One region of the Escherichia sp. E4742 genome, then DNA from elsewhere that is predicted to be linked to it. Evidence: predicted binding sites of a transcription regulator. Region 1 holds the regulator's gene; each other region holds the start of a gene.

What was found. The regulator CRP, encoded in region 1, controls carbon source genes, mostly activating them, when cyclic AMP is high. The targets are predictions, from matches to a motif close to ATGTGANNNNNNTCACAT.
Region 2: udp (uridine phosphorylase) is a predicted target of CRP. The motif match lies at 1,705-1,722, and genes of this name have one in related genera.
Region 3: serC (3-phosphoserine/phosphohydroxythreonine transaminase) is a predicted target of CRP. The motif match lies at 2,807-2,824, and genes of this name have one in related genera.
Region 4: rhaB (rhamnulokinase) is a predicted target of CRP. The motif match lies at 2,409-2,426, and genes of this name have one in related genera.

Annotation. Positions count from the first base shown of each region.
Region 1 covers NZ_CP040443.1:1,582,823-1,587,726, reverse strand. The annotation lists gene FEM44_RS07765 (YccS/YhfK family putative transporter) at 1-1,652, opposite strand, end outside; gene crp (cAMP-activated global transcriptional regulator CRP) at 1,703-2,335, opposite strand; gene FEM44_RS07755 (OsmC family protein) at 2,637-3,041, shown strand; gene FEM44_RS07750 (phosphoribulokinase) at 3,096-3,965, opposite strand; gene FEM44_RS07745 (YheU family protein) at 4,019-4,237, opposite strand; gene FEM44_RS07740 (hydrolase) at 4,231-4,904, opposite strand, start outside.
Region 2 covers NZ_CP040443.1:1,948,702-1,953,605, forward strand. The annotation lists gene FEM44_RS09460 (2-dehydro-3-deoxy-6-phosphogalactonate aldolase) at 1-500, shown strand, start outside; gene udp (uridine phosphorylase) at 816-1,580, opposite strand; gene FEM44_RS09470 (dienelactone hydrolase family protein) at 1,842-2,651, shown strand; gene FEM44_RS09475 (cysteine hydrolase family protein) at 2,909-3,577, shown strand; gene FEM44_RS09480 (DUF2877 domain-containing protein) at 3,583-4,443, shown strand; gene fdrA (acyl-CoA synthetase FdrA) at 4,538-4,904, shown strand, end outside.
Region 3 covers NZ_CP040443.1:3,982,162-3,987,065, forward strand. The annotation lists gene ycaO (30S ribosomal protein S12 methylthiotransferase accessory factor YcaO) at 179-1,939, opposite strand; gene FEM44_RS19105 (DUF421 domain-containing protein) at 2,069-2,761, shown strand; gene serC (3-phosphoserine/phosphohydroxythreonine transaminase) at 2,960-4,048, shown strand; gene aroA (3-phosphoshikimate 1-carboxyvinyltransferase) at 4,119-4,904, shown strand, end outside.
Region 4 covers NZ_CP040443.1:2,289,977-2,294,880, forward strand. The annotation lists gene rhaA (L-rhamnose isomerase) at 1-800, opposite strand, end outside; gene rhaB (rhamnulokinase) at 797-2,266, opposite strand; gene rhaS (HTH-type transcriptional activator RhaS) at 2,554-3,390, shown strand; gene rhaR (HTH-type transcriptional activator RhaR) at 3,463-4,311, shown strand; gene rhaT (L-rhamnose/proton symporter RhaT) at 4,308-4,904, opposite strand, start outside.

The sequences.
Region 1 (4,904 bases):
GCCTGATTAACCCGCATTCGCTGCCAGGCCAGTGGTGTTGGTTGCGGATCTTTACTCAGGATCAGACGAATCGCTTCCTGGTAGGTTTCTAAAGCATCATGGGCGTTCTTACGCAATAACCCGCTCTGCCACTGCGGCCATAGCCAAACTGTGCCGCCGAAGGCAATCAGACAGCCGATGATAGTATCGATAAGACGCGGAATGATGTATTGCTCGCCATTCAGCCATAACAGTTGCAGGGTATATACAGCGGTAATGGTAAAACCGACCGTCGCCCAGCCGTAGTTTTTGCGCAATATCAGGTAACTGGCGAGCGTGGTGAAAAGCATCAGCGTCAGGGTGTAACCTTCAGGGATTTTAAAGTGCAGCGCAACGCCTGCAATAATTAATCCAACCACGGTTCCCACAGAACGATTCACAATCCGCAGGCGAGTAGCGCCATAACCATTTTGCGTCACCAGCAATACCGTCATTAGTATCCAATAGGATTTCGGCAGATGCAGCGCGGTGCCCATCAGACTGGCAATGCTTAACATCACACTCAGTCGTCCGGCATTACGCAGTGCTGGCGATTTCAGGGAAAGATAGCTTTTCAGCGCCGGAAGTAATGGCATCCGCCGCTGTTTATCCGCCAGCAGATCGCGGGCATAGAGCGGTTTCTGGGTACGCAGCACACGAGCGATGCGGCTGAAGTGCCAGTAGCAGAATTGCCCTACAGGGTTATCTGGATGCTGGCGGGCGATTTTCTCCAGTGCGCCAATTTGCTTTTCCATCGTAAAACGCGTCGGCAGGCGATGGTAAAGAATATCATCAGCCAGCACGCGCAGGCGAGCGGCGACGGTTTGCGCATTCCAGCGGATAACTTCTTCCGCATGGCTACGCTCAACCAGCTTTTGCACCTCTTCCGGCTGATGCAAACTGACCGAGATGTGTTCCTGTAAATCCAGTGCCTCCTGGAAAATGCGCAACATCCGCTTGTAGTCAGTATTATTTTGCGCGGAAAGCATGTGCATTTGCTGATAGCACTGGGTAATTAAATCGACCGCTTTTTGCTGGCGTTCCAGCAGCGGTGGCAACGCTTTCTCAGGATCGGTGTGCTGGGTAAGCAGGCTGTATTTGGCTTCGCAATAATCTGCCAGTTCACGGTACAGCAGGCTAAGTGACTCGCGTAGCGGTTGTTCGCGCCAGAGCCAGAACCAAAACCAGTTAAACAGCCCATACCAGAGTGTGCCTAACGCATAAATGAGCAATGGCTCCCATACCGGCATATATCCCGCCAGACTGAGGGTAAAAATGGCAGCCAGCAGCGATGCAGGAAGCAATTTTGCGTGTAATGGGCCTAACTCGGCAGTAACGCCAAGTATCAACGTTAACCCCGTCAGCAGAAATGGCAGGGGGATATCTTTTTCCAGCAGCAGTTGTGTTAGCAAGCTGCAGGTGGCAAACAGCGACGCACCAATAATTAAACGTTTGAAAAAACGTTTATGGGGGGTATCAAGCCCTGCAATATTGCAACAGGCGGGGACGAGGGAAAAGAGCAGCCCGAGTCTTAATTCGCCAAGCAACAGACCAACGGCCACGGGCAAACATAGCACCAGCGTTTGTCGTAGTGCGTAGTTAATATCGGGATGATAAATCAGTCTGCGCCACATCGGTTTAAACAAAATGGCGCGCTACCAGGTAACGCGCCACTCCGATGGGATCAACGGGTGCCGTAAACGACGATGGTTTTTCCGTGTGCGGAGATCAGGTTCTGATCTTCCAGCATCTTCAGAATGCGTCCCACGGTTTCACGAGAACAGCCGACAATTTGACCAATTTCCTGACGGGTAATTTTAATTTGCATACCGTCCGGGTGAGTCATAGCATCCGGTTGTTTCGCCAGATTCAGCAGAGTCTGTGCAATGCGACCCGTTACATCGAGGAAAGCGAGGTTGCCCACTTTCTCTGAAGTGACTTGCAGACGACGTGCCATCTGTGCGGAGAGACGCATCAGAATATCCGGGTTTACCTGAATTAATTGGCGGAATTTTTTGTAGGAAATTTCAGCCACTTCACAGGCAGTTTTCGCACGTACCCATGCGCTACGTTCCTGGCCTTCTTCAAACAGGCCCAATTCGCCAATAAAATCACCCTGATTCAGATAAGAGAGGATCATTTCTTTACCCTCCTCGTCTTTGATCAGCACTGCCACAGAGCCTTTAACGATGTAGTACAGCGTTTCCGCTTTTTCACCCTGGTGAATAAGCGTGCTCTTGGATGGGTACTTATGAATGTGGCAATGAGACAAGAACCATTCGAGAGTCGGGTCTGTTTGCGGTTTGCCAAGCACCATGCGCGGTTATCCTCTGTTATAAGCTTTCTCCAGAGCCAGAAAACGCCGCTGTCTCTGGATTGCCGAAATGTGCTTCCCGCTACCTGGGAAGGGGCTATCAACTGAACTGCACGGTAATGTGGCGTCCTTTACATACATGCAGTACATCAATGTATTACTGTAGCATCCTGACTGTTTTAGCATAGCTTTCGCGTTGTGTCTCCTGGTGTCTCGCTTCAGCATGACCCAGGTCGCCTTCCGTTGCGCGATTTGGTCAGTACGCGTACTCTGTCAGGAAAATTGACGCAATGGAGTTCCGATTATGCAAGCGCGTGTGAAGTGGGTTGAAGGGTTAACTTTTTTGGGCGAATCTGCCTCTGGTCACCAGATTTTAATGGATGGCAACTCTGGCGATAAAGCGCCCAGCCCGATGGAAATGGTGCTGATGGCGGCGGGTGGCTGTAGCGCCATTGATGTGGTTTCTATCCTGCAAAAAGGGCGTCAGGATGTGGTCGATTGTGAAGTAAAATTAACCTCTGAACGCCGCGAAGAGGCTCCCCGCCTGTTTACCCATATCAATTTGCATTTTATCGTCACCGGTCGCGACCTGAAGGACGCAGCGGTTGCGCGTGCGGTCGATCTATCAGCCGAGAAGTATTGCTCAGTCGCGTTGATGCTGGAAAAAGCGGTGAATATTACCCACTCGTATGAAGTGGTTGCTGCGTGATTTAACTATCCCGTTGTGAAGCCGGATAGTATTTTATCCGGCGTAATAGCAGAGTTACTCGATTTTCTTTCCTTCCATCAATCGCTGCACCAGCGGCAGCATAATTAACTCCATTGCCAGACCCATTTTGCCGCCCGGCACCACTAATGTATTGATGTGGGAAATGAATGAGCCCTGCAACATCGCCAGTAGCCAGGGGAAATCGATCTCTTCCAGATTACGAAAATGGATCACCACAAAGCTTTCATCTAGCGATGGAATGCCTTTTGCCGCGAACGGGTTTGAAGTGTCGACGGTGGGAACGCGCTGGAAGTTAAGATGGGTGCGGGAAAATTGCGGTGTGATGTAGTTGATATAATCTTCCATTGAGCGAACTACCGAGTCCATCACCGCTTCTCGCGAGTGCCCGCGCTCGCCGGTATCGCGAATGAGTTTTTGAATCCACTCAAGGTTAACGATAGGCACTACGCCAACCAGTAAGTCTACATGCTGCGCAACGTTATGTTGCGGGGTGACTACGCCGCCGTGTAAACCTTCATAAAACAGTACATCGGTCGGTTCCGGTAAAGGTTGCCATGGGGTGAATGTCCCCGGTACCTGATTCCACGGTACGGCTTCGTCGTAGGTATGTAGATATTTGCGAGATTTCCCTTTGCCGCTCTGGCCATATTCAATAAAGGTCTGTTCCAGCAGGCCGAAGTCGTTAGCTTCGGGACCGAAGTAGCTGATATGCCGCCCGGCGTCGCGCGCTTTGCGGATCGCCATGTCCATTTCCGGGCGGGTGTAGCGGTGAAAACTGTCGCCTTCCACCTCGGCGGCTTGCAGATTTAACTGGGCGAATATTTTACGAAACGCGAGGCTGGTGGTGGTAGTCCCCGCGCCGCTGGATCCTGTTACCGCAATGACCGGATGTTTGGCAGACATAGTAACTCCATGACTTGGCAATCATTATTATTTCGTCCGCCGACGGTTGCAGGTTATTCGCGAAACTGACTGCGCGGCATGATATTGACCGTCTCGTGCAGTTCCGACCAGACCAGTACCGCTTCTCCGCACTGTAGCTGGCGTTTGACGTCGGCGACTTTCTGTTCAAGCGTACGCTCTTGTTCACCATAATCGGTGCCTTCACGTAACACAAAGCTTTCAATTAAATTTTCCAGCGTTTCAGGGGAGATGTCTTGCCAGGGAATCAACATGATTTCGCCTCCAGATACGTTGTTAACCAGTCAGGAATGCGTGACTCCAGCCACATTTGCGGGTGAAGTAATGTACCGCCAATAAAACCAACATGACCCCCATGTTCGGTCAGTTGATACTCTACTTGCGGAGGAAGATTTTCCGGTTTCGGGATCACCTGATGATCCATAAACGGATCGTCTTTGGCGTGAATAATCAGCGTCGGTTTAGCGATCCGGTTCAGCATAGGCATGGCGCTACACTGACGATAATAGTCGATAGCGTCGGCGTAGCCGTGAATTCTGGCGGTGATCAGATCGTCAAATTCACGGATGCGACGTACCGATTTTAACTGCGCGAGATTAATCGGTAGCGTACCGGGGTAGGCCGCCAGCTTGCGTGCAGCATTGGCTTTTAGCAGGTTCAGCAAATAACGCTGATAAACGCGGGAAAAGCCCTTTTCCATATGGTAACTACAGGCTTCCAGCACAAACGGCGCGGAGACAACCACCGCCGCATCAATCGGGAGATTATTACCTTCTTTTGCCAGCAAACAGGCCAGCATATTACCGCCGAGCGAATAGCCGACGGCAGCCGTTGACGCATGACCAAACTCGCGTTGCAGCCAGCGTAAAAACCAACTGGCGTCTTCGGTTTCGCCCGAATGGTAAATGCGGTGCATGCGGT
Region 2 (4,904 bases), 370 kb from region 1:
ACTCGCCGGAGCCGTTGCAAAGTATCAGTCTACTGCGCGACGCCCTGCCTAAGGACTGCCTGGTCGGAGCCGGAACTGTGCTTTCAGTAGAGCAGGTGGTCGCGGTTAAAGAGGCTGGAGGCCAGATTATCGTGATGCCGCATTGCGATACTGCGGTGATCCGTCGCGCCCGTGCGCTGGGTATGTATTGCGCGCCTGGCGTCGCTACGCCCACCGAAGCCTTTGCTGCCATTGAACATGGCGCCAATGCCATCAAGCTGTTCCCGGCCGAACAAATTACGCCAGAAGTCACCAAAGCCTGGCGTGCGGTTATTCCGCAATCCGTTCCAATGTTACCGGTTGGCGGTATCACACCGGAAACAATGGCGCGTTATCTGAGCCACGGCGCAAACGGTTTTGGCCTCGGTTCTGCGCTATATCGCCCCGGCATGACGCCAGAGCAGGTCTATGAAAATGCAGTGCTGTTTATGAACGCATGGAACAATTTAAATAATAAATAACTGAACAGAGGATGCAGCCAACCACGGGGATGTCGCTCCCCGAAGTTGGGGAGCGTGAGACTGATGACAAACGCTAAATTGCCTGATCTCTGCAATATACTGGATATGCAGACTTTTGTTGGCCAGATAAGGCGTTCACGCCGCATGCGGCAAAGGCAGCGCAGCCCGATTTAGCGATAGCGCCGGATGCGATGCTGGCGCATCTTATCCGGCCTACAGGACGCTGCAATTTATTGAATTTACACGATATTGTAGGCCGAATAAGGCGTTTACGCCGCATCCGGCATGAATAAATCGCACTTTATCAACAAGTTGTCATTTCAGCAGACGACGCGCCGCTTCCACCACGATTTTCACCGCATGGCTTTCGGTTTGCTTCATCGTCTCGGCATTCGGGATCTCTTGCTGAGTGCGGTTAACGATAACGCCCGCCACCATACCCGCACGCAGGCCCTGGCTTGCACACATGGTCAGCAGAGTTGCAGATTCCATTTCATAGTTCATCACGCCCATCGCCTGCCACTCTTCCATAGAACCTTTAAAGTGACGGACTACGCGACCAGAGTAAGTATCGTAACGTTCCTGACCTGGGTAGAAGGTATCAGAAGAAGCAGTCACGCCAACGTGAGTGGTCGCGCCAATAGACTTCGCTGCTTCAACCAGCGCAGTCGTACATTCGAAATCAGCGACAGCCGGGAACTCCAGCGGTGCGAAGTGCAGGCTCGCGCCATCCAGACGAACAGACGCCGTGGTAACCAGTACATCGCCAACATTAATATGCGGCTGAATAGCGCCAGTTGTACCGATACGCAGGAAGGTGCGAATGCCCAGCTGTGCCAGTTCTTCAACGGCAATAGAAGTCGACGGGCCGCCGATACCGGTAGAGCAGACAATAACAGGTTTACCATCCAGCTCTGCACGCCAGGTGGTAAATTCGCGGTGAGATGCCAGCTTAACCGGCTTATCCATCAGCGCGGCGATCTTTTCCACACGATCCGGGTCGCCAGGGACGATGGCAAGCGTAGCCCCTTGTAAATCGTTTTTAGTGAGGCCGAGATGAAAAACATCAGACTTGGACATATACAACTCCTCTGTGAATCGGTTTAGTCAGAAGAAGCAAAAAGGTACTTTACCGAAGGGATTAAGATTTTTTCGTGATAATCATCACTATGATGCAAATGTGTTGCATACATTTACTCATCAAAAGTGACTTAAATCACATAATTTTCTCTTAAGTCAGTAAGACTGCTTAAAAGATGAGCCATTTGAGGCAATGTGAATTGTTGCACGCTGACTATAGTTAACATTGCGCAAAATTTTTATAAGGGTACGGAGAATACCATGACAACAACACAACACTCTGGATTTGCACCTGCTGCATCCCCCCTCGCCTCGACCATCGTTCAGACTCCGGACGATGCGATTGTGGCAGGGTTCACCTCTATCCCTTCACAAGGGGATAACATGCCTGCTTATCATGCCCGTCCAAAACAGAGCGATGGTCCACTACCAGTGGTCATTGTAGTGCAGGAAATTTTTGGCGTGCATGAACATATCCGTGACATTTGTCGCCGTCTGGCGCTGGAGGGGTATCTGGCTATCGCACCAGAACTCTACTTCCGCGAAGGCGATCCTAATGATTTCGCCGATATTCCCACGTTGCTAAGCGGCCTGGTAGCAAAAGTGCCTGACTCACAGGTGCTGGCCGATCTCGATCATGTCGCCAGTTGGGCATCCCGCAACGGCGGCGATGTTCATCGTTTAATGATCACAGGATTTTGCTGGGGCGGGCGTATCACCTGGCTATATGCCGCGCATAACCCGCAATTGAAAGCGGCGGTGGCGTGGTACGGCAAGCTGACAGGCGATAAATCGCTGAATTCACCGAAACAACCTGTTGATATCGCGACCGATCTCAACGCGCCGGTTCTCGGCTTATATGGTGGTCAGGATAACAGCATTCCGCAGGAGAGCGTCGAAACCATGCGTCAGGCGCTACGGGCAGCGAACGCGAAAGCAGAGATTATCGTGTACCCGGATGCCGGACATGCGTTCAACGCCGATTATCGCCCGAGCTATCATGCCGAATCTGCAAAAGATGGCTGGCAGCGTATGCTGGAGTGGTTTAAGCAGTATGGTGTTAAAAAATAACCACCATAGCAGCTAACTCAAGTGCTTAAGCTCACACAATTTCAACGATTTTTTTAAACTCAAAACCATACAGCATCAAAAATTTTGTTGCTGTATGCCACGATTTGACCCCCTTCACATTCGTCATCACGCCGCCTGCTGAATGCAAAAATTTCGTTGCTGTGCGGCAAACTTTTTTCCTGTTTTGTGCCGCTTTTCTCCTGAATACTCGTTCTCAGAACAACTGGATCGTTTAAACATCAGACAGGAGATTTACCATGACGCAATCCATTTTTCAGGCTCAACCCTTTGAATTACCTTTTGATCCGCGCACAACTGCACTGGTCATGATCGACATGCAGCGTGACTTTGTCGAAGCAGGGGGCTTCGGTGAAGCACTGGGCAATGATGTTTCACTGGTACGCACGGCTATCGCACCATGTACAGAGGTGCTGGCAGCCGCACGTCAAAAAGGAATTATGGTTATTCATACCCGTGAAGGCCATCGTGCAGACTTAAGCGACTGCCCACCAGCCAAACTGACGCGCGGCGGTAAAACCTTTATTGGTGAAGCAGGCCCGATGGGGCGCATTCTGGTCAGAGGTGAAGCAGGTCATGACATCATTCCTGAACTGTACCCGGTCGCAGGCGAACCGGTGATTGATAAACCCGGCAAAGGCGCTTTTTATCAAACCGACTTACATCTGATTTTGCAAAACCACGGCATCAAAACGCTGATTGTTTGCGGAGTAACCACGGAAGTCTGTGTGACCACCACCGTGCGCGAAGCGAATGATCGTGGTTATGAGTGCATCATCCCGGAAGATTGCGTTGGCTCCTATTTCCCGGAATTCCAGAAATACGCCCTGGAGATGATCAAAGCACAAGGTGCCATTTTCGGTTGGGTTACTGATTCCAAAGCCATTATTGCAGGCCTGGAAGGCTAACACCGATGGTACAGGTTACGCTTTGCGCATCGTCGTTGGGATATCTTTTCCCGTGGAATGAAACGCAAGATTTACGTCTGCACAGTGCTTTTAAACATGCGGTAAATCTGTATTCAGAAGCGGGAACATTCATCACCCTGTTGTGTGCGCAAACGTATCTGAATCTCCCTGATGCTGCCAGAGTCTGGCTGCCTGAGCGTTGGGACTGGCGAAGAGAGATTGCCCATTCCGATCCCGTTCAGTTAACCCCAGGCTTGCTGCAGACACCTCGCTTTTGTGTGGCTCTCGATAACGCAACGCTCTGGCAGCCGTCATTTGTGGGAGGAAGGCTGACACTTGAGGCGTTCCCTTTGGTTTTTCAGCACTACCCAACGATGGCATCGCAACGGCTTTTATTTTGTCTGGAGCATAACGTTCAAAGCACATTGCACCTGCCGGATAGTCTCACGCACCAGGGATTAGAGATTATGGAACATCCAGATGCGCTGGAACGCCAGGTGCCACAACTGATCGGCTTTGGCAAAGGCTTAACTCCCGATGGAGATGACTATTTGTTGGGCTATCTGGCGGCGCTCTGGTTATGGCAACTACCTGCACCACTTGCCGCTCATCAATACCGGTTGCAGCAGGCAATTGATCAACATGCGCACAACACCACTGACATCAGTCGTCATTATCTGGAGCGTGCGCTTCGGGGCCATTTTTCAGAACCGATTTGCCAGTTACTCGCACAACTGGTTGGGGGCGCATCGGCAATGACAATCGCATCCTGTGCAGAACAGGTCATGCAATTTGGCGCAACGTCAGGAGTGGATTGCCTTGCAGGAATGCTGCATGGCTTTCGAACCCTGAACACCATGAATTGATTTCAACCTTTTCTCCTGTAGCTCATTTATGGCGCTACACGGGGATGCTTTGCCCGAATTTTACTATCGGGCGGAATGAAACAGGCGTAACAGCATGAAAGTTAAACATAAAGTTTTCAGCAATCTTTATCAGGACTCGGTTTCTCTGATGCAGATTTCCGCGCAAATCAGCAAATTGCCCGGTATTCAACAGGCTTCGGTCGTCATGGGAACACCCAATAATCTCGAACAATTACGCGATGTGGGTCTGGGTAACGAAATCAACGCCAGTCCCAATGATTTAGTGATTGCAGTCATGGGTGAAGAAGATATTTGCAATGAAGCACTGGTACTGGCCCAGCAACGTCTGACCAGCAAACCCGATGATGAAACGGATAGTGGCATTAAAACACCGGAAAAGGTCAGCCTGGAAATGGCACTGGAAGCCGAACCCGAAGCCAACCTGGCACTCATATCTGTAC
Region 3 (4,904 bases), 2.4 Mb from region 1:
ACCAGGCGAATAAAGTAACAATATCGATCGTATTTATTAAATACAAATTACCGATATTTAACTTTATAATTACAATTATTTTATTAATGCAAATATATGTAAAGCGGGGCATTAAAAAAACGCCCCGTAATATAACTCAGACGAATCATTAAGCCTACATTGCGTAGGCTATTTGATTTTATTTTGCCCAGAATGCTGCTTTGGCGCGCTGCAGCTTTTCGTAGGCCTTCAACAACGACTGATGCGCAGCAAACGCGTGAAGATCGCTATCTACTGGTTGTAGGCCATAAAATGCCGCTTCGCCGCTCATTGCCGCACTGGCGGCTTCTACGGCATCTGCGCCGTACATGCGAACAAACGCATTCAGATATTGCAGTGGCTGGCGATCTTCTTCCTGCGCCAGTAATAACAACGTTTGCAGGCAACGATAATAGTTGGCGCGTTCCGGACTAAATACTGATGAGTTAAATTCCATCGTCCATTCGGTCCAGACCAGAGCCTGTTCCAGATCGCCACCAGCCAGCGCCAGCATGGCTTTTAATTCACCGATACGCAGAGTGTACCAGCCGTTATCCGGTCCGGTCGCCAGACCCAGCAGCTCACGCACGCGGGTAAAGTCATCAAAACCTTCTTCATCCAGTTGCTCGATGAGGTTCAGGTAATCTTCCTTTTCCCACTCGCTACCGGGCAGTGACAGGATTGTTTCCCGTAAATGGCTGCCCATACCGTTATTTGCCAGCCATAAATCTTCAGCCGGATAAATATCGGACATGCCAGGCACGATAATTCGGCAAGCGTAGACACCCAGATGCTCGTAATCGGCAATATAAACTTCTTTATCTTCCTTTTTGAAGATAGCCATCAGCGTGGCGAACTCTTCTTCAGTGGTGCCGGAGAAGCTCCAGTCCACAAACGGATAATCGGCATCCTGCTTGAACAGGTCCCAAGAGATCAAACCGCTGGAGTCGATAAAGTGCGTTTCGAGGTTAGTATGTTCAGCGACTTCTTCATCATCGAAGGTTGGCGGAGTAAATACATCCAGGTCCTTAAGACCACGCCCCTGAAGCAGTTCGGTTACGGTACGTTCTAGTGCAACGCCAAAATCAGGATGCGCGCCGAAAGAGGCGAAACAGGTGCCGTTAGCTGGATTGAACAGTACCACGCAGATCACCGGATATTGACCGCCAAGCGAACCATCATAAGCAAAGATTGGGAAACCTTCTGCTTCCAGTGTTTCGATGGCTTCAACCACCGCTGGGTAACGCGCCAGCACGTCTGCCGGGATCTCTGGCAGGCTGATGCTTTCAGCAATAATGCGGTTTTTCACGTAGCGTTCGAAAACTTCAGACAATCCCTGAACGCGTGCTTCGTTGCGGGTATTACCTGCGGACATACCGTTGGAGACATACAGGTTACCAATGATATTCATCGGAATATAAACGGTCTGATTGTCGGACTGACGCGTAAACGGCAGGCCGCAAATACCACGATCTTCGTTACCGGATTGCAGGTCAATCAGCATGCTACCGGTCAGTTCATTTTCCGGATCGTAAAATGCGCGCAGACGGTCATCGAGCAGCCCATCTGGCACATCGTCATTTTCGGTCAGCGGGAACCATTTTTCGTTGGGATAATGCACGAACGGACCGTTGGCGATGGTTTCGCCCAGCCAGAAGTCTGCAAAAAAGTAGTTGGTTGAGAGACGCTCGAAATATTCACCGAGGGCAGATGCCAGCGCCGCTTTTTTGGTTGCGCCTTTACCGTTGGTAAAACACAGTGCGCACTCTTTGTCACGAATATGTACAGACCAGACGTTAGGCACGGGATTCAGCCAGGAGGCCTCTTCAATCTGAAAACCGAGGTCGGAGAGTTTTTGCTGGAAGCGAGCGATGGAATCTTCCAGTGCGGCATCTTTGCCGGGGATAAATGTTTGCGTCATGAAAATCACTTTAGTCGTACGGAAAGCGCGCAATAATACGGGTTTTATCTCAAAGGTGCTATCACCGCCGCCACGCTGATGAACTGTTAGCTATGCTTTTAGCGGATAAACTACGATAAGAGCATAAAAATGAAGGCGTTCGATCTCCACCGTATGGCATTCGATAAAGTGCCTTTTGATTTCCTTGGCGAAGTTGCACTCCGTAGTCTCTATACCTTTGTGTTGGTCTTTTTGTTTCTCAAAATGACAGGGAGACGCGGCGTGCGGCAAATGTCGCTATTTGAAGTATTAATCATTCTGACGCTGGGGTCGGCGGCGGGGGATGTGGCGTTTTATGACGATGTGCCAATGGTCCCGGTGCTTATCGTCTTTATTACTCTGGCGTTGTTATACCGCCTGGTGATGTGGTTGATGGCGCACAGTGAAAAACTGGAAGATTTGCTGGAAGGTAAACCGGTTGTCATTATTGAAGATGGCGAGCTGGCCTGGTCGAAACTCAATAACTCCAACATGACGGAATTTGAGTTCTTTATGGAACTACGGTTGCGTGGCGTGGAACAACTGGGGCAGGTACGTTTGGCTATTCTCGAAACCAACGGGCAAATTAGCGTCTATTTCTTTGAAAATGACAAAGTAAAACCGGGCTTACTTATTTTACCCAGTGACTGTACTCAGCGTTACAAAGTGGTGCCAGAGTCGGCGGACTATGCCTGCATCCGTTGCAGTGAAATCATTCATATGAACGCGGGGGAAAAACAATTATGTCCGCGCTGTGCAAATCCAGAATGGACGAAGGCAAGTCGGGCAAAACGGGTGACTTGACAGTAAAAACATCGGCTTTTTGCTAATAACTCGAGAGATTCTTTTGTGTGATGCAAGCCACATTTTTGCCCTCAACGGTTTTACTCATTGCGATGTGTGTCACTGGATGATAAAACCGATAGCCACAGGAATAATGTATTACCTGTGGTCGCAATCGGTTGACCGCGGGTTAATAGCAACGCAACGTGGTGAGGGGAAATGGCTCAAATCTTCAATTTTAGTTCTGGTCCGGCAATGCTACCGGCAGAGGTGCTTAAACAGGCTCAACAGGAACTGCGCGACTGGAACGGTCTTGGTACGTCGGTGATGGAAGTGAGTCACCGTGGCAAAGAGTTCATTCAGGTTGCAGAGGAAGCCGAGAAGGATTTTCGTGATCTTCTTAATATCCCCTCCAACTACAAAGTATTGTTCTGCCACGGCGGCGGTCGCGGTCAGTTTGCTGCTGTACCGCTGAATATTCTTGGTGATAAAACCACCGCAGATTATGTTGATGCTGGTTACTGGGCGGCAAGTGCCATTAAAGAAGCGAAAAAATACTGCACGCCAAATGTCTTTGACGCCAAAGTGACTGTTGATGGTCTTCGTGCGGTTAAGCCAATGCGCGAATGGCAACTCTCTGATAATGCTGCTTATATGCATTACTGCCCGAATGAAACCATTGATGGTATCGCCATCGACGAAACGCCAGACTTCGGCAAAGATGTGGTGGTCGCTGCCGACTTCTCTTCAACCATTCTTTCCCGTCCGATTGACGTCAGCCGTTATGGAGTAATTTACGCTGGCGCGCAGAAAAATATCGGCCCGGCTGGCCTGACAATCGTCATCGTTCGTGAAGATTTACTGGGCAAAGCGAATATCGCTTGTCCGTCGATTCTGGATTATTCCATCCTCAACGATAACGACTCCATGTTTAACACGCCGCCAACGTTTGCCTGGTATTTGTCTGGTCTGGTCTTCAAATGGCTGAAAGCGAACGGCGGTGTGGCTGCAATGGATAAGATCAATCAGCAAAAAGCAGAACTGCTGTATGGGGTGATCGATAACAGCGATTTCTACCGCAATGATGTGGCGAAAGCTAACCGTTCGCGGATGAACGTGCCGTTCCAGTTAGCAGACAGTGCGCTTGACAAGCTGTTCCTCGAAGAGTCTTTTGCCGCTGGTCTTCATGCTCTGAAAGGCCACCGTGTAGTCGGCGGAATGCGTGCTTCTATTTATAACGCCATGCCGCTGGAAGGCGTTAAAGCACTGACAGACTTCATGGTTGAGTTCGAACGTCGTCACGGCTAATGCCGACATTTTGCGTAATCCCCACAGCCAGACTGTGGGGTTTTTATTTATGTTGTAGAGAGTTGAGTTCATGGAATCCCTGACGTTGCACCCCATCGCCCGTGTCGATGGCACTATTAATCTGCCCGGTTCCAAGAGCGTTTCTAACCGCGCTTTATTGCTGGCGGCATTAGCACACGGCAAAACAGTATTAACTAATCTGCTGGATAGCGATGACGTGCGCCATATGCTGAATGCATTAACGGCGTTAGGGGTAAGTTACACGCTTTCAGCCGATCGTACGCGCTGTGAAATCATCGGTAACGGCGGTTCATTACACGCAGAAAGCGCGCTGGAGTTGTTCCTCGGTAATGCGGGGACTGCGATGCGCCCGCTGGCGGCGGCACTTTGTCTGGGAAATAATGATATCGTCCTGACTGGCGAGCCTCGCATGAAAGAGCGCCCGATAGGTCATCTGGTGGATGCGCTGCGACAGGGTGGGGCGAAAATTACTTACCTGGAACAAGAAAATTACCCACCGCTGCGTTTACAGGGTGGTTTTGTGGGAGGCAACGTAGAAGTTGATGGCTCCGTTTCCAGCCAGTTCCTGACCGCACTGTTAATGACAGCGCCTCTTGCGCCGAAAGATACAGTTATTCGTATTAAAGGTGATCTGGTTTCTAAACCTTATATCGATATCACGCTCAACCTGATGAAAACGTTTGGTGTTGAGATTGAAAATCAGCACTATCAACAATTTGTCGTAAAAGGGGGGCAGTCTTATCAGTCTCCGGGGACTTATTTGGTAGAAGGCGATGCATCTTCGGCGTCTTACTTCCTGGCAGCAGCAGCAATCAAAGGTGGCACCGTAAAAGTG
Region 4 (4,904 bases), 710 kb from region 1:
TCGGTCGGGTGGAAGTGTCCGGCATCCAGGCACAGCGCAGTCTGGCGGCTGGTGGCATATCCCATGTAAAACTCATTGGAGCCAACCGTGTAGCTCTCCGCGCCAATACCAAACAATTTGCTCTCTACCGCGTCGATATGGTGCGCAGGGTTCAGCTTTTCGCTGATTACTTCATCCAGTGCTGCCAGCAAACGCTGGCGCGGGGCGAGACGGTCAACGGTGATATCTTTCATGCCATCCGGTATCCAGATGTTCATCACCGATGGCGTACCAAGTTGCTCGCCAAAATAGGCCGAAACGCGACGGCTGGCCTTACAGTGGTCAATCCAGAACTGGCGAATGCGGTCGTCGGGATGCGAGAGCGTAAAGCCATCGGCGCTTAGCGGATGCGAAAAACAGGAGGGGTTAAAATCCAGACCGAGCTGATTGGCTTTCGCCCATTCAACCCAGTTTTTGAAGTGCTCTGGTTTGATTTGGTCGCGCGAGACTGGCGTGTCTGACTCCAGATAGATGGCATGTAAGTTAAGCCGTTTAGGCCCAGGAATCAGCCGCATCGCCTGTTCCAGATCGGCGCGTAGCTCTTCGGCATTGCGCGCTTTGCCCGGGTAGTGTCCGGTGGCCTGAATACCCCCAGTCAGCGAACCTTCCGGGTTTTCAAAACCAGAAACATCATCGCCCTGCCAGCAGTGCATTGAAACGGGTAAGCGATCAAGTTGGCGCAGCGCCTCCTCGACATCAATCCCTACCGCCGCGAAACGCTGTTTCGCCAGTTTCCAGGCCTGTTCCAGTTGAGTGGTCATGCGCAAAGCTCCTTTGTCTGTCGTGTAGAGTGAATCCGCGCCACATAGTGGGCAATTTCACTGTCAGGATTAGGGGTAAAGGTGGTCAGATTCGCGGTGGCGCTTACGACCTGACGGAAATCATCCACATTGTTGAGTTCATCCAGCGTCATTAACTGGATGCCGATATTGCCGAGCGTCGAGGCTTCAACTGGCCCGGCGATCACCCGAATACCGCAGGCATCGGCACACAACTGGTTGAGCAGTGCGTTCTGGCTGCCGCCGCCGACAATATGCAGTTGCGAGAAATCTTCACCGCGTAGCTGCGCCAGTTCGTGCAGTACGTCGGCATACAGCAGCGTCAGACTGTCGAAAATACAGCGCGCCAGTTCAGCATCACTTTCTGGGATCGGTTGCGCCGTTTCCCGACACGCTGCCTGAATTTCGCTGCACATCTCGTCAGGATTAATAAAGCGATCGTCATTGGGATTGATGATGAAGCGACAGGCCGGGAGTGCCTGTGTCGCGGCGATAAGCGTCGGGAGATCGTTGATTTGCCGCTCCTGAAGCACTCGCTGAAGCAGCCATAAACCCATGATATTTTTCAGCACCCGATAGCGACCTTCCGCACCGCCTTCATTGGTGATGTTGGTTGCCAGCGCCGCATCATTGGTGAATGGCGTCTGGCTTTCGAAGCCCATCAATGACCAGGTGCCGGAGGAGAGATAAGCGGCGCGTGAACCGTTTAACGGCGAGGCGATAACCGCGCTGGCGGTATCATGGCTGGCAACGGCGACTACCGGAATTTCATTACCCTGCGGGCAAATCCAGTGACCAATGACATTACCTGGATGCGTCGGGCGACCAAACCAGGCTTTGTTGGCGCCGCTCCACGCCAGCAGGGAGTCATCCCAGTCATCGCTATTGATATTGACCAGTTGCGTGGTGGTGGCGTTGGTGTATTCCCAGTTCATCTTGCCGGTCAGACGATAACTAAAGTAATCCGGCATCAGCAGAGCGTGAGCAATGTGCGGGATAAGTTCAGGTTGTTGCTCCGTCAGCGCACGTAGCTGATAGATCGTATTGAAGGGCAGAAACTGGATGCCGCTACGCTGATAAATATCGCGTTTGCCAATTTGCTGCTGTGCCAATGTCATCAGTCCGTTAGTGCGGCTATCACGATAGGAAATCGGTAAACCGACGCGCTGACCGTGTTGATCCAGCAGCACATAGTCCACGCCCCAGGTATCAATGCCGATGCTATTGATATGAATCCCTTCCTCGCATACCTTGTTTAACCCAAGGCGAATGGCGTTTTCCAGACTATCGACATCCCAGGTGGCATAACCGCTCTGGTAATACAGACCATTGGTAAAACGATGGATTTCACGCAGCGTCAGGCTACGGGATTCACGGTGGTAACGCGCCAGCATTACGCGCCCACTGGATGCGCCAAGATCAACGGCGACGCAGTAGCGAAAGGTCATAATGAGATCCTTCTAAGTTTCATTACGCCCAGTCTAAGAAGCGCCCGACTTCGCTACCTTCTCGTTACTGACAGGAAAATGCGCCATTGGCAACCAGGGAAAGATGAACGTGATGGTGTTCACAATTTGCCGAATTGTGGCGATGTGATGCTCGCCGCATTTCCTGAAAATTCACGCTGCATCTTGAAAAATAGACATTTTTTACGCGATTTGCCGTCGAAAATTTAAGGTAAGAACCTGATCTCGTGATTACTATTCCGCCATGTTGACGACATCAGGAGGCCGGTATGACCGTATTACATAGTGTGGATTTTTTTCCGTCTGGTAACGCGTCCGTGGCAATAGAACCCCGGCTTCCACAGGCGGATTTTCCTGAACATCATCATGATTTTCATGAGATTGTGATTGTGGAGCATGGCACGGGTATCCACGTTTTTAACGGACAGCCCTATACCATCACGGGGGGAACGGTCTGTTTCGTGCGCGATCATGATCGGCATCTGTATGAACATACCGATAATCTGTGTCTGACCAATGTGCTCTATCGCTCACCGGATCGATTTCAATTTCTCGCTGGGCTGAATCAGTTGCTGCCACAAGAGCAGGACGGACAGTATCCTTCTCACTGGCGCGTTAACCACAGCGTATTACAGCAGGTGCGACAACTGGTTGCACAACTGGAACAGCAGACTGGAGCCAGTGATTTACCGTCGAAAGCCAATCGTGAAATCCTGTTTATGCAATTACTGCTCTTGCTGCGTAAAAGCAGTTTGCAGGAGGGCATGGACAACAGCGCGTCACGCCTGAACTTACTGCTGGCGTGGCTGGAAGATCATTTTGCCGACGAGGTGAATTGGGAAGCCGTAGCGGATCAATTTTCTCTTTCACTGCGCACACTGCACCGCCAGCTAAAGCAGCAAACGGGCCTGACGCCCCAGCGCTATCTGAACCGCCTGCGACTGATGAAAGCACGTCATCTGTTACGCCACAGCGAGGCAAGTGTCACCGATATCGCTTATCACTGTGGATTCAGCGACAGTAACCACTTTTCGACGCTTTTTCGCCGCGAATTTAACTGGTCACCCCGAGATATTCGCCAGGGACGGGATGGCTTTCTGCAATAACGCGAATTTTCTCAACGTATTCCCGCGCCAGCTTGCGAATAATCGAATGCGTTTTCTGTCCGAGGTGGCACGGTGGCTAATCAGTTAATTCTTCTCAAAAAAGATTTTTTTGCCAGCGAGCAGCAAGCGGTTGCCGTCGCCGATCGTTATCCTCAGGATGTCTTTGCTGAACATACACATGATTTTTGTGAGCTGGTAATTATCTGGCGCGGTAACGGCTTGCATGTTCTTAACGATCGCCCTTATCGCATTACCCGGGGCGATCTTTTTTATATTCGAGCCGAAGACAAACACTCCTACGCTTCTGTTAATGATTTGGTTTTGCAAAACATTATTTATTGCCCGGAGCGGTTGATACTTAACCTGGATTGGCAGGAGGCTATTCCGGGATTTAACGGTAGCGAAGGGCAACCGCACTGGCGTTTAGGCAGTGCGGGCATGGCGCAAGCGAGACAGGTGATTGGCCAGCTTGAGCATGAAAGCAGTCAGCACGCGCCGTTCGCCAATGAGCTGGCGGAACTGCTGTTCGGTCAATTGGTTATGTTGCTGAAGCGCCACCGTTACACCAGTGACTCGTTGTCGCCAACATCCTGCGAAACGTTGCTGGATAAGCTGATCACCCGGCTGGCGGCCAGTCTGAAAAGTCCTTTTGCGCTGGATAAATTTTGTGATGAGGCGTCGTGCAGTGAACGCGTTTTGCGCCAGCAATTTCGCCAGCAGACTGGCATGACTATCAACCAGTATCTCCGTCAGGTGCGCATTTGCCATGCGCAATATCTTCTCCAGCATAGCCGCCTGTTAATCAGCGATATTTCGACCGAATGTGGCTTTGAAGATAGTAACTATTTTTCGGTGGTATTTACCCGGGAAACCGGGATGACGCCCAGCCAGTGGCGTCATCTCAGTTCGCAGAAAGATTAATTCGCCATTCCCATACCGACGATGTTGGCGGCGACAATAATCACCACACAACCGAGGCTCAATACCGTTACCGGACGGCGGCCTGCATTGTTCCACTCTTTCAGGACCAGCCCGACGATACCGCCGCACAATACATAGAAACTCATATGCAGCATCCAACTGATGTAGTCATACTGCGCCGGAATGCGGGCGTGGCCCCAGGCATAGAAAAAGAATTGCAGATACCACATCAAACCGCCCAGTGCCGAGAGCAATACGTTGTGGATGATCAGCGGTTTTGCCAGCGAGAAGTCGGCTTTTAGCGACAAATCTTTCACTTTTGCCAGACGAATAAAACAGAAGCCGAGATTGATGATCGCGCCGCCACCCATGATGACAACATAGCTTGGCAGAGCGACATACAGCGGGTCGACGCCTAGCGCGGCAGCCGCTTCATGCATCGGTTTTGCGGCATTCATCGCAAAAGACATCCCGGCAGAAAAAATGCCACACATTACCGCCAGCACCAGCCCTTTTTTCAGGTTGAACTCTTCGGCTTTAATGCCCATTTTGCGCTCTTTCAACTGCCCGGCGCGGGTCACAATTCCTACGCC